2 regions of the Variovorax sp. RA8 genome follow, and region 2 is predicted to be linked to the other one. Evidence: predicted binding sites of a transcription regulator. Region 2 holds the regulator's gene; the other holds the start of a gene.
What was found. Region 2 encodes HrcA, which represses chaperone genes, less so after heat shock. Its sites were predicted from a motif close to TTAGCACTCNNNNNNNNNGAGTGCTAA; they were not measured.
Positions count from the first base shown of each region.

Region 1: a site for HrcA is predicted at 3,368-3,394, ahead of groES (co-chaperone GroES). Genes of this name have one in related genera too.

Region 1 covers NZ_LR594662.1:1,544,668-1,549,716, reverse strand. Annotated here, with positions in the region: gene mdlC (benzoylformate decarboxylase) at 1-1,540, opposite strand, end outside; gene E5P3_RS07360 (LysR family transcriptional regulator) at 1,658-2,560, shown strand; gene groES (co-chaperone GroES) at 3,477-3,767, shown strand; gene groL (chaperonin GroEL) at 3,799-5,049, shown strand, end outside.
Region 2 covers NZ_LR594662.1:5,291,756-5,296,804, forward strand. Annotated here, with positions in the region: gene E5P3_RS25215 (DNA methyltransferase) at 1-685, opposite strand, end outside; gene E5P3_RS25220 (hypothetical protein) at 747-1,490, opposite strand; gene E5P3_RS25225 (helix-turn-helix transcriptional regulator) at 1,487-2,434, opposite strand; tRNA gene E5P3_RS25230 (tRNA-Ile) at 2,549-2,627, opposite strand; gene hrcA (heat-inducible transcriptional repressor HrcA) at 2,846-3,850, opposite strand; gene E5P3_RS25240 (NAD kinase) at 3,879-4,775, shown strand; gene recN (DNA repair protein RecN) at 4,918-5,049, shown strand, end outside.

The DNA.
Region 1 (5,049 bases), 3.7 Mb from region 2:
TGACTCGGGATGCGCTGCAACCCATGCCCTTGGCCAGCGACTGGAAGTCGATATCAGGCAACTCGGTTCCCTGAACGACATCCGAGGCGGAGAACCCGAACACCGGCGCAAAGTCCTGCAGCGCGGCGTAGCGACGGTTGTTCAGGATCACAAATGTGATCGGCAGCTTGTTCTGGGCTGCGCTCCATAGCGCCTGGATGGAATACATGCTGGACCCGTCACCGATCAGGCAAATCACTCGGCTCCCAGGCTTGCCCATTGCGACGCCCACAGAAGCGGGCATTCCGTACCCGAGGCCACCGCTGTCCATCGTGTAAAAGGTTTCGCTGCGCGTCATCGGCAGGTAGGCCTGCATCACGGGCCGGGCGCTGGGCGCTTCCTCCACCACGATGTCGTCGGCTCTTTTGACCTCCGCGAGGGTCTGCAGAGCGTAGGCCACCGACATCAATGGCGACGGTTCTGCTATCGGTGCTGCGCGCCTGGCCGGCGGCAGTGGGCGAGCTTTTTGAGGCGAATGGGTCAATAGATCGAGCACACCGAGTCGAATGCTGCCGAGCGCCGAGATGCCGACCGGCGCCCACGCTGCCGTGTCCGGGTCTTCGGTCAGCTGACACAGGGTGGCGCCAGCCGGGATGTGCGGGCCGGCGCCCTCGACGTGGTACGCGAAGGCAGGCGCGCCAACCGCCAGGATCAGGTCATGGTCGCCCAGCAGTTCGACGATCCGCTCGCGCATGGCAGGCAGGAATCCGGCAAACAGGCGATGGTCTTCGGGAAAGCTGCAGCGACCCGACATTGGTGCCGCCCAGACGCGGGCGTTGTGCGCTTCGGCCAATGAAACGACTTCGTTCCATGCGTTGTCACGGTCGACCGCGGCGCCGACGACGATTGCGGGTCGTTCGCTCGCTTCCAGCGCGGCAGCGATCTGCGCAAGAACGGCAGGCTGGGGGCGCAACTCGGTGCTGACAACCCTTTCGGGGACCAACTCGGCCGGTTGATCCCAGTCGTCGACCGGCACCGACACCAGCACCGGGCCACAGGGCGGCATCATGGCGATGTAGTACGCCCGGGCGATCGCGAGCGGCACGTCCTGCGCACGCGCCGGCTCGATGCTCCATTTCACGTAGGGCTTCGGCAGTTCGGTGGCTTGCGCCGAGGAGAGAAATGGGTCGAACGGGAGAATCGAGCGCGCCTGCTGGCCGGCCGTGATGACCATCGGGGTGCGGTTCTTGTGCGCCGTGAAGATATTGCCCATTGCATTTCCCACGCCAGCGGCGGAGTGCAGGTTCACGAACGAAGCATTGCGGGTGGCTTGCGCATAGCCGTCGGCCATTCCGACCACGCTGGCTTCCTGCAAGCCCAGCACGTAGCGAAAGTCGCTGGGAAAATCGCGAAACATTGGCAGCTCGGTCGAGCCGGGATTGGCAAAAACAGAGGTCATGCCGAAACGGCGCATGAGGTCGACCACGGCGTCACGGACGGTGATGGTCGAAGCGGAGTCTTTGGTCGACCCGAGGGCGGCTTGCGGTACAGGTCCGGTCATTTCGTGCTTTCTGAATGTGCGATGCAAGGGCGCAGCGCTTGCCTCGATGGCTGAAGTGTGGATGCTTAGCACCCCCATGGAAATTGCCATCTTGGGAAAAAGCCATTACCGTTCCGCATGGCTTTCGACCTGCAGCACCTCATCGCCTTCAACACGATCGTTTCAGCGGGCAGCTTGGGACGGGCGGCAGACGTGCTCAATGTGACGCAGCCTGCGCTGAGTCGCACAATTCGTCGATTGGAGGAGCAGGCGGGCGCGCCCTTGTTCGAGCGCCATTCGAAGGGCATGCAGCTCACGGACGTCGGCCGTGCGCTGCAGCCGCACGCGGTTCTTTTGCAACGCGAGTCGGAGCAGGCCAACGAGGACATCAAGGCGATGCTGGGGCTCGCGAAAGGCACGATCCGTGTTGGTGCCGTTGGCAGCATCGCTTGCCTGGTGCTTCCATTGGCCATCGGCAGCATCTGCGAAAAGTGGCCAAATCTACGGGTTCAAATCATCGAAGGCGTCTGGGATCGCCTGGCAGATGCACTTGTCTCACACGAGATCGACTTGGCGCTCGGCGTGGACACCCAGGACACGGATGAAATCGTGGCCGTCAAGGATTGCCGGTGGGAGGACACGAGCTACGTCGTTGCGGGGCGGCGACATCCCTTGCGAAAGCAGGCGAACCTTCAGCTCGCGGACACGCTTGCGGAACGCTGGGCCATTCTTCCAAAGGGCACCGCCCCTTTCGAACACATGATGAGGGTGTTCGCGCGCCAGAACCTGGCACTGCCTAACGTTGTTGTAGAGACGCGGTCGGTCACCGCGCTCAAGAGCCTGATTGGCCGTTCCGGCTTCCTTGGTTGGATGCCCGCCCCGATGTACGACGCCGAGCGCAAGGCAGGGTTGATCGATGCTCTGGACATACCAGGCGCAAGCGATAAACGAACACTCACAGCTTTCCGTCGAAGGGCGGGAATGTTGCCGGGGCCCTCAGTAAAACTTCTCGAGGAGTTGCGGGCTCTGACCGCACATTAGTGCCGGGATCTTGGCGCGAAGGCGGTGCTGAGCAATTTCGGTGCCTCTGCATGCGCGTTGTCGAACGACCAAGGAACAGATACGGCCAATGCGAAGAGCGCAGTGTTTGATGATTGTTGCTCGGTCAACGATCATTCGCCTGGTAGGTTCTCCTGGGCCGTTCTACGCAGCCGATTTCTAACTATGCTGCAACCGAGTTTTTCAACGGAATCACCCGCTGCTTGCTGCGGCAGTTGCAACGGGGAGGATCAGAGATTTTCGGTCTAGTGGCCGACGACCTCGACTGTGCATCGCATCACGATCCTTTCTCAGGGCGCGCCTGGGCCGTCGTGCAACTATCAGATCCAACCGACACCTGTGTACGGCTTTCCAGCTGAGGCGGCGTCGCTGGGTTCCCACTCGTGCTGCCGTTCCACATCGATAGCGGCCCGTGCAAATAGACCTCGGGCGCCAGATTCAAGGCCGACTTAACTAGCGCGGGAGTGCCCCAACAAAGATGACGGAAAATTGGACGGCCGTGACGAACTTCCGGTGTTGGCCGTTTCCGGCTGGCGTCCGCATTCTGCCTGCCCTTCCCTGCCGGCCCTGCTCCGACTGCCCTTGCCTGCTGGCAAGGCCGCCTCTCTAGCATGGTGTCGCAAGCGGCGCCGGCGTGACCGCCCCTACCGGGCCGCTCCCCGCGGGCCGGGCGGCTCCGGCTGCGCCGCGCGAGTTCCAACTAAGCTGCAAAAAATTCCAGCCAAGTTGAAAACCGACACCGACAACATGCACCACCGCCCCTTGAAAGCGTCAGAATTGCCCTTATCATTAGCACTCGCTGAAGAGGAGTGCTAACAACATCCGCTTCCAGTGGACAGGCAGGCGGCCATCCAGCCCCAGCCCAGAACCGAACCCCGTTTCTTATCCAGGAGATGCAATGAAACTTCGTCCTTTGCACGATCGCGTGATCGTCAAGCGCATTGAAAGCGAAACCAAGACCGCCTCGGGCATCGTGATCCCCGACAACGCCGCCGAGAAGCCGGACCAGGGCGAAGTCCTGGCCGTCGGACCTGGCAAGAAGAACGACAAGGGTGACCTGATCGCGCTGAACGTCAAGGTCGGCGACCGCGTGCTGTTCGGCAAGTACAGCGGCCAGACCGTCAAGGTCGATGGCGACGAGCTGCTGGTCATGAAGGAAGACGACCTGTTCGCGGTCGTCGAGAAGTAATCAACCCTTTCCCTGAATTCGGAGAAATCTCATGGCAGCAAAAGACGTAGTCTTCGGCGGCGAAGCCCGCGCACGCATGGTCGAAGGCGTGAACATCCTGGCCAACGCGGTCAAGGTGACCCTGGGCCCCAAGGGCCGCAACGTGGTGCTCGAGCGCTCCTTCGGCGCCCCCACCGTGACCAAGGACGGCGTGTCGGTCGCCAAGGAAATCGAGCTCAAGGACAAACTCCAGAACATGGGCGCGATGCTCGTGAAGGAAGTGGCCTCCAAGACCTCGGACAACGCCGGTGACGGCACCACCACGGCAACCGTGCTGGCCCAGGCCATCGTGCGCGAAGGCTTCAAGTACGTGGCCGCCGGCATGAACCCGATGGACCTGAAGCGCGGCATCGACAAGGCGGTCACCGCCCTGGTCGAAGAGCTGAAGAAGGCTTCGAAGGCCACCACCACCTCGAAGGAAATCGCCCAGGTCGGCTCGATCTCGGCCAACAGCGACGAGACCATCGGCAAGATCATCGCGGACGCGATGGACAAGGTCGGCAAGGAAGGCGTGATCACCGTCGAGGACGGCAAGTCGCTGGAGAGCGAGCTGGAAGTCGTCGAAGGCATGCAGTTCGACCGCGGCTACCTGTCGCCCTACTTCATCAACAACCCGGACAAGCAAAGCGCGATCCTCGAGAACCCGTTCGTGCTGCTGTTCGACAAGAAGATCAGCAACATCCGCGACCTGCTGCCGACGCTGGAGCAAGTCGCCAAGGCTGGCCGTCCGCTGCTGATCATCGCCGAGGAAGTCGAAGGCGAAGCCCTCGCGACCCTGGTGGTCAACACCATCCGCGGCATCCTGAAGGTCGTGGCCGTCAAGGCGCCTGGCTTCGGCGACCGCCGCAAGGCCATGCTGGAAGACATCGCCATCCTGACGGGCGGCAAGGTCATCGCCGAAGAAGTGGGCCTGACGCTCGAGAAGGTGACGTTGGCCGACCTCGGCCAGGCCAAGCGCATCGAAGTGGGCAAGGAAAACACCATCATCATCGACGGCTCTGGCGCCGGTGCCGACATCGAAGCCCGCGTGAAGCAGATCCGCGTGCAGATCGAGGAAGCCACCAGCGACTACGACCGCGAGAAGCTGCAGGAGCGCGTGGCCAAGCTGGCCGGCGGCGTGGCGGTGATCAAGGTTGGCGCTGCCACCGAAGTCGAGATGAAGGAAAAGAAGGCCCGCGTCGAAGACGCCCTGCACGCCACCCGCGCTGCAGTGGAAGAAGGCGTGGTGGCCGGCGGCGGCGTG
Region 2 (5,049 bases):
TGCCGTCACGGCTTTCCTCATCAAGAACCTTGAAGAGCCCTTGAAGGTATTCAGCAAGGTCGCTACCGTCTGCACTGGTGTGAGACTCAATGCTCTTGCTGAATAGCTTCGCTTCAAAGATCGTGGTGTCTTCTGCAAAGTAGCAGAACAACAAGCGAGACAAGAAAACGTTGAGGCTGTGGCGCTGCTCATCGTTCTGAACTGGATTTTGCTCAAGGATCAGGTCATAAAGCTTTGCCATCTTCTCGGCGGCTTTGACATCGGCAGGGCTGTCTTGAGTCTGCTTTGACTTCTCCATACCTGCCCATGGCAGGAAGAAATCAAACTTGCTTGCTAGCTCTACGAATGCAATATCCAAAGACTCTTCAGTCTTTGTGTCGTATGCATAGAATTTGTCAAAGTTCGTAGCAATGATGAATCTGGGTTTGTGCTTCTTGACTTGATCAGCCTGCTTCATCTGTTCCAAGATTTGGGCAGGCTGATGAATGCCACTGTGAGTGAAGTACACATTGCTCTTCCAAAGAACATAGTCCTTATCCTTGGAAATGTTGTACTCGCCAGCCTGCAACCTGGTCACTGAAGCCTTGGGTTTGCCATAGGCAGTCAGCAAGTCATAGATGAAGGTTTCTGGTTTGGCGTGAAGAAGAAGGTTGCGAACGCCTTCAGCAATTTGAGCAATGTGCATATTTTTTTAATGTTGACCACTGTTTTCAGACTTGGTGAGCTAGCAAGTCTGATTAATGTCTCTAACGGATTGAATCGCTAAAAATTTCACCCGAAGTCAATGGCTCGCCTTCATATACAGGATGAAACTGAGTGCGCCACGGAGAGCCATCGGGGAATAAGGTGATGTCAATGTCTTCTTCAAGCTTGACCAAACTATCGCGATCATTGAAGTCAATCTCAACGTCAAGGCCGTTTTCTTCATCAACTTGTAGATCGGCAGTCAGCCTTGACCCATCTACCTTAATGTCCTTTGGGTTTAAGTCATAAGGGGCAATGAACCATTTAAAGTATTCTTCAATCGAGTCAATGATGCGGATGTCTGCACCTAGACCTCTACGCATTTCCCCAATGTAGACACAGATATATGCTTGAATCTTTCTTGGCTCCTCTGATTCAAGTTCATCGTCTTCTTCATAAGACTCTATCTGATCATCTAGAACTTGATACAGCTTCGCCAAATCAGGATTGACATCATCTGCCTTACTTAGGCCATTTAGAAAGTTGTTGAAAGCCCTCAAGCCCTTGATGGCGGTCGGATCGTTGCGACAAGTATTGCCAAAAAGCCTGACCGCACGTGTGCCTTCCTCTAACTTGTCGGAAGTGCTAAGCAAGCCATCTTCATAAAGCTGGATGATTAAATGTGCAGTTTCTTGAAAGATTGGCTTTATCCTGTCTTTGCTAAGTTCAGCATGAATTGCTGGATAATCTTTCTTGGCTGTTTCAAGGAAATCGTCAATGGTTTTTATATTTGACTTCGTTGTCATCTGTCGCCTTTCTTCTTCAATGTTGATTCAAGTTTTTGAGCCAAGCTCATGCTGTTGTGAATATTGATGAGCGGACCGTCCTCATCATCTTCTTCTGCATAGTCCAAAGCTGACATTGTTTGATTGTCCAGCTTCTCAAGATCCAAGCCTTCATCCAGCAAGGCTGTCACGAACTCTTTGTAGTGCTGGGGATGGTCAAAACACCATTGATTCAGTCCGAGGACATGAGCCAGACTGTAGCCACTGAGATTGTTGGCAGTGTTGATGTTCATGCCATTCTTTAAAAGCAGGTGGATGGCTTGGATGAAAGGCTGATGATTTTGGAGCTTGCCAAAGATTGTTTGATGGTAGAACCAGTAGGCAACATCAAACGTTTTGGCTTTGTCCTTGAGCAACTCGCTGGCTCTGGGCAAGTCTTTTATGAGGCATTCTGAAAGCTCTGCCATGTCCTCCATGGCGTTGCCCATGTTGACGATTCTGAAACTCGTGGGGGTGGCTTCAGGATCGCCCTCCTCGTGCTTGATTGCAGCCTCAAGGGAGAGCTTCAAACCATCTGGATAGGTGAACACTGGGAAAGCTGTGGAGCCTTCTAAAAAGTAGCTTCTCAGGCCTTTAACCGATGCCTCTGAAGTGTTGGTTACCGTTCTTTTCTTCAGCCATTCACGAACATGGCCGACTTGGTAGCGAACATTCTTAGGATTGCTCAAGTACTGTGGACCTGAGCCTTTGCTTCGCCAAGATTTCACCGTGGGGACGGCTTCACCAATCCAGTCAGCAAGGGTCTTTTCATCTATGTACCGCTGGTCATCCCACTGGCTATAGTTCTGTTCCTTGGCAGGCTTAGCAGAGGGCTGTTTTGCTGCTTCAACGATAGCCAGTAGTTGGCCTGCGCTCAGTAGTGCATCAGGCGGCAGTGCCTTGAGAATTTCTGCAAGAGAAGTCATCCCTCATTGTGAATGGACAACCCGCTTTTTCGCTGACAAATGCTTACTTTTGGTGCGACAAGGGAACGAAAAAAAGCCGCTGCAAGTATCACCTTACAACGGCTTTTTAGAGGTTGGTAGGCCCCCCGTGAGTCGAACACGGCACCAACAAATTATGAGTTTGCTGCTCTAACCAAGCATGAGCTAGGGGCCCAGATTTTCAATTATCCCACTGCGTCAGGGGGAACCATGCCAGTCATCGGGTGCGTTGCCTATATGTAGCCTAGGCTTTTTGTCGCTTTTTCCAGATGCTGTAAGTTGTTGATTTTGCTCGATAAAACTTAACAGGGCTGGGGATTATGAGTCCGCTGCTCTAACCAGCTGAGCTAACGGCCCACGCAGGAGCGATTCTAGTGGGCGGCTTCCCTGCCCCTATTTGCGGTGGCTCAGCGCGTTGGTCACGAGCTTCGACGTGATGTCGACGATCTGGATCATCCGGTCGTAAGGCATGCGCGTCGGCCCGATGACGCCCAGCGTTCCCACCACCTCGCCATCGACCTCGTAGTTCGCGCTGACGATCGAGAGATCGTCGAAGGGCACAACCTGGCTTTCCCCACCAATGAAGATGCGCACGCCTTCGGCCTTGCTCGAGACGTCGAGCAGGCGAAGCAACTGCGCTTTCTGCTCGAAGAGCTCGAAGGCCCGGCGCAGGTGGCTCATGTCGCCGGAGAAATCGGTGACCGACAGCAGGTTGCGCTCGCCCGCGATCACCACTTCTTCCTGCGCCTCCGTCAGCACCTCTGAACTGACCTGCACCGCCGCCTGCATCAGAGCGCCAATCTCTCCGCGCAGCTGCTCCATCTCGGATTGCAGCCGGTCGCGCACCTGTTCGATCGACAGGCCGGCGAAATGCGCATTGATGTAGTTCGAGGCTTCGACCAGCTGCGACTGCGAGTAGTCGACCTCGGGAAAGATTACGCGGTTCTGCACGTCGCCATCGGGCGAGACGATGATCACCAGCAGGCGGCGATCGGACAACCGCAGGAACTCGATCTGCCGGAACACCGAGGCGCGCCGCGGCGCCATCACCACGCCGACGAACTGCGACAGGTTCGAGAGCAAATGGGCCGCATTGGCGATCACCTTCTGCGGCTGGTCGGGCGGCAGGCTGGGCGCCGCGAACTGCTCGCGCTGCGCAGTCAGCATGGTGTCGACGAACAGGCGATAGCCTCGCGCCGTGGGAATGCGGCCCGCCGAGGTGTGAGGACTGGCAATGAGCCCGAGCCCCTCCAGGTCGGACATGACATTGCGAATGGTCGCAGGCGAGAGCTCAAGCCCCGAAGCCCGGGAGAGCGTACGGGAGCCCACCGGTTGCCCTTCGGCGATGTAGCGCTCGACCAGTGTCTTGAGCAGCAACTTGGCGCGGTCGTCCAGCATTGAAAGATTTTAGTGTTGTAATTTACCGATGACATCCAGCTTCCGGCGCGTTGCATTGATCGGCAAGTACCAGGCTTCTGGCGCGCGAGCGCCGGCCGGCGCTCTGGACGAGATCATGGAAGGCATCGGCGCCTTTCTCGAATCCCAGGGCTGCGAGGTCTTCGTAGAGCAGCCGGACGAGGGCGAGACGGCGCAGACCCGCTATGCCGGCCTGTCGGTCGAGGAGATCGGCCGGCAATGCGATCTGGGCCTGGTGGTGGGCGGCGACGGCACGATGCTCGGCATCGGGCGCCAACTCGCATGCTACGGCCTGCCGCTGATCGGCATCAACCGCGGGCGGCTGGGCTTCATTACCGACATCGCGCTGAACGACTACCAGACCGTGCTGATCCCGATGCTGGCCGGCGACTACGAGGAAGACCACCGCAGCCTCATGCAGGCGAATGTGGTGCGCAAAGGGCTCTCGGTGTTCAATGCGCTCGCCATGAACGACGTGGTCGTCAACCGCGGCGCCACCTCGGGCATGGTGGAGCTCCGGGTTTCGGTCGGCCATCACTTTGTCGCCAACCATCGCGCCGACGGCATCATCATCGCGTCGCCCACCGGGTCCACCGCGTACGCGCTGTCTGCCGGAGGCCCGTTGCTGCATCCGGCCGTGCCGGGCTGGGTGATGGTGCCGATCGCTCCGCACTCGCTCTCCAACCGCCCGATCCTGCTGCCGGACGCGGACGAGGTCTCGATCGAGCTGGTCGGCGGGCGCGACGCGAGTGCCAATTTCGACATGCAGTCGCTGGCGACCATGGCCATCGGCGACCAGATCGTGGTCCGGCGCTCCGAGTACCGCGTGCGCTTCCTGCACCCCCGAGGCTGGAGCTATTTCGACACGCTGCGCAAGAAACTGCATTGGAACGAAGGAGGTTCCTGATCCATGAGCCGCACGGCCGCCCCGAAGGCGAATAGCACCGTAGCCGAAGGCGAAGGCACTTTGGTGAGCCCGCACGCTCGACCGGGTCGTCGCCCCTCGCAGGCGCGCCCTGCGCCCTCCGGCATTCCGAGCGGGCATTGACATGGCACTGCGACGCATCGCCTTGCGCGATTTCGTGATCGTGCGTGCACTCGAACTCGACTTGGCCGCCGGCTTCACCGTGCTGACCGGCGAGACCGGCGCCGGCAAGTCGATCCTGATCGACGCGCTGCAA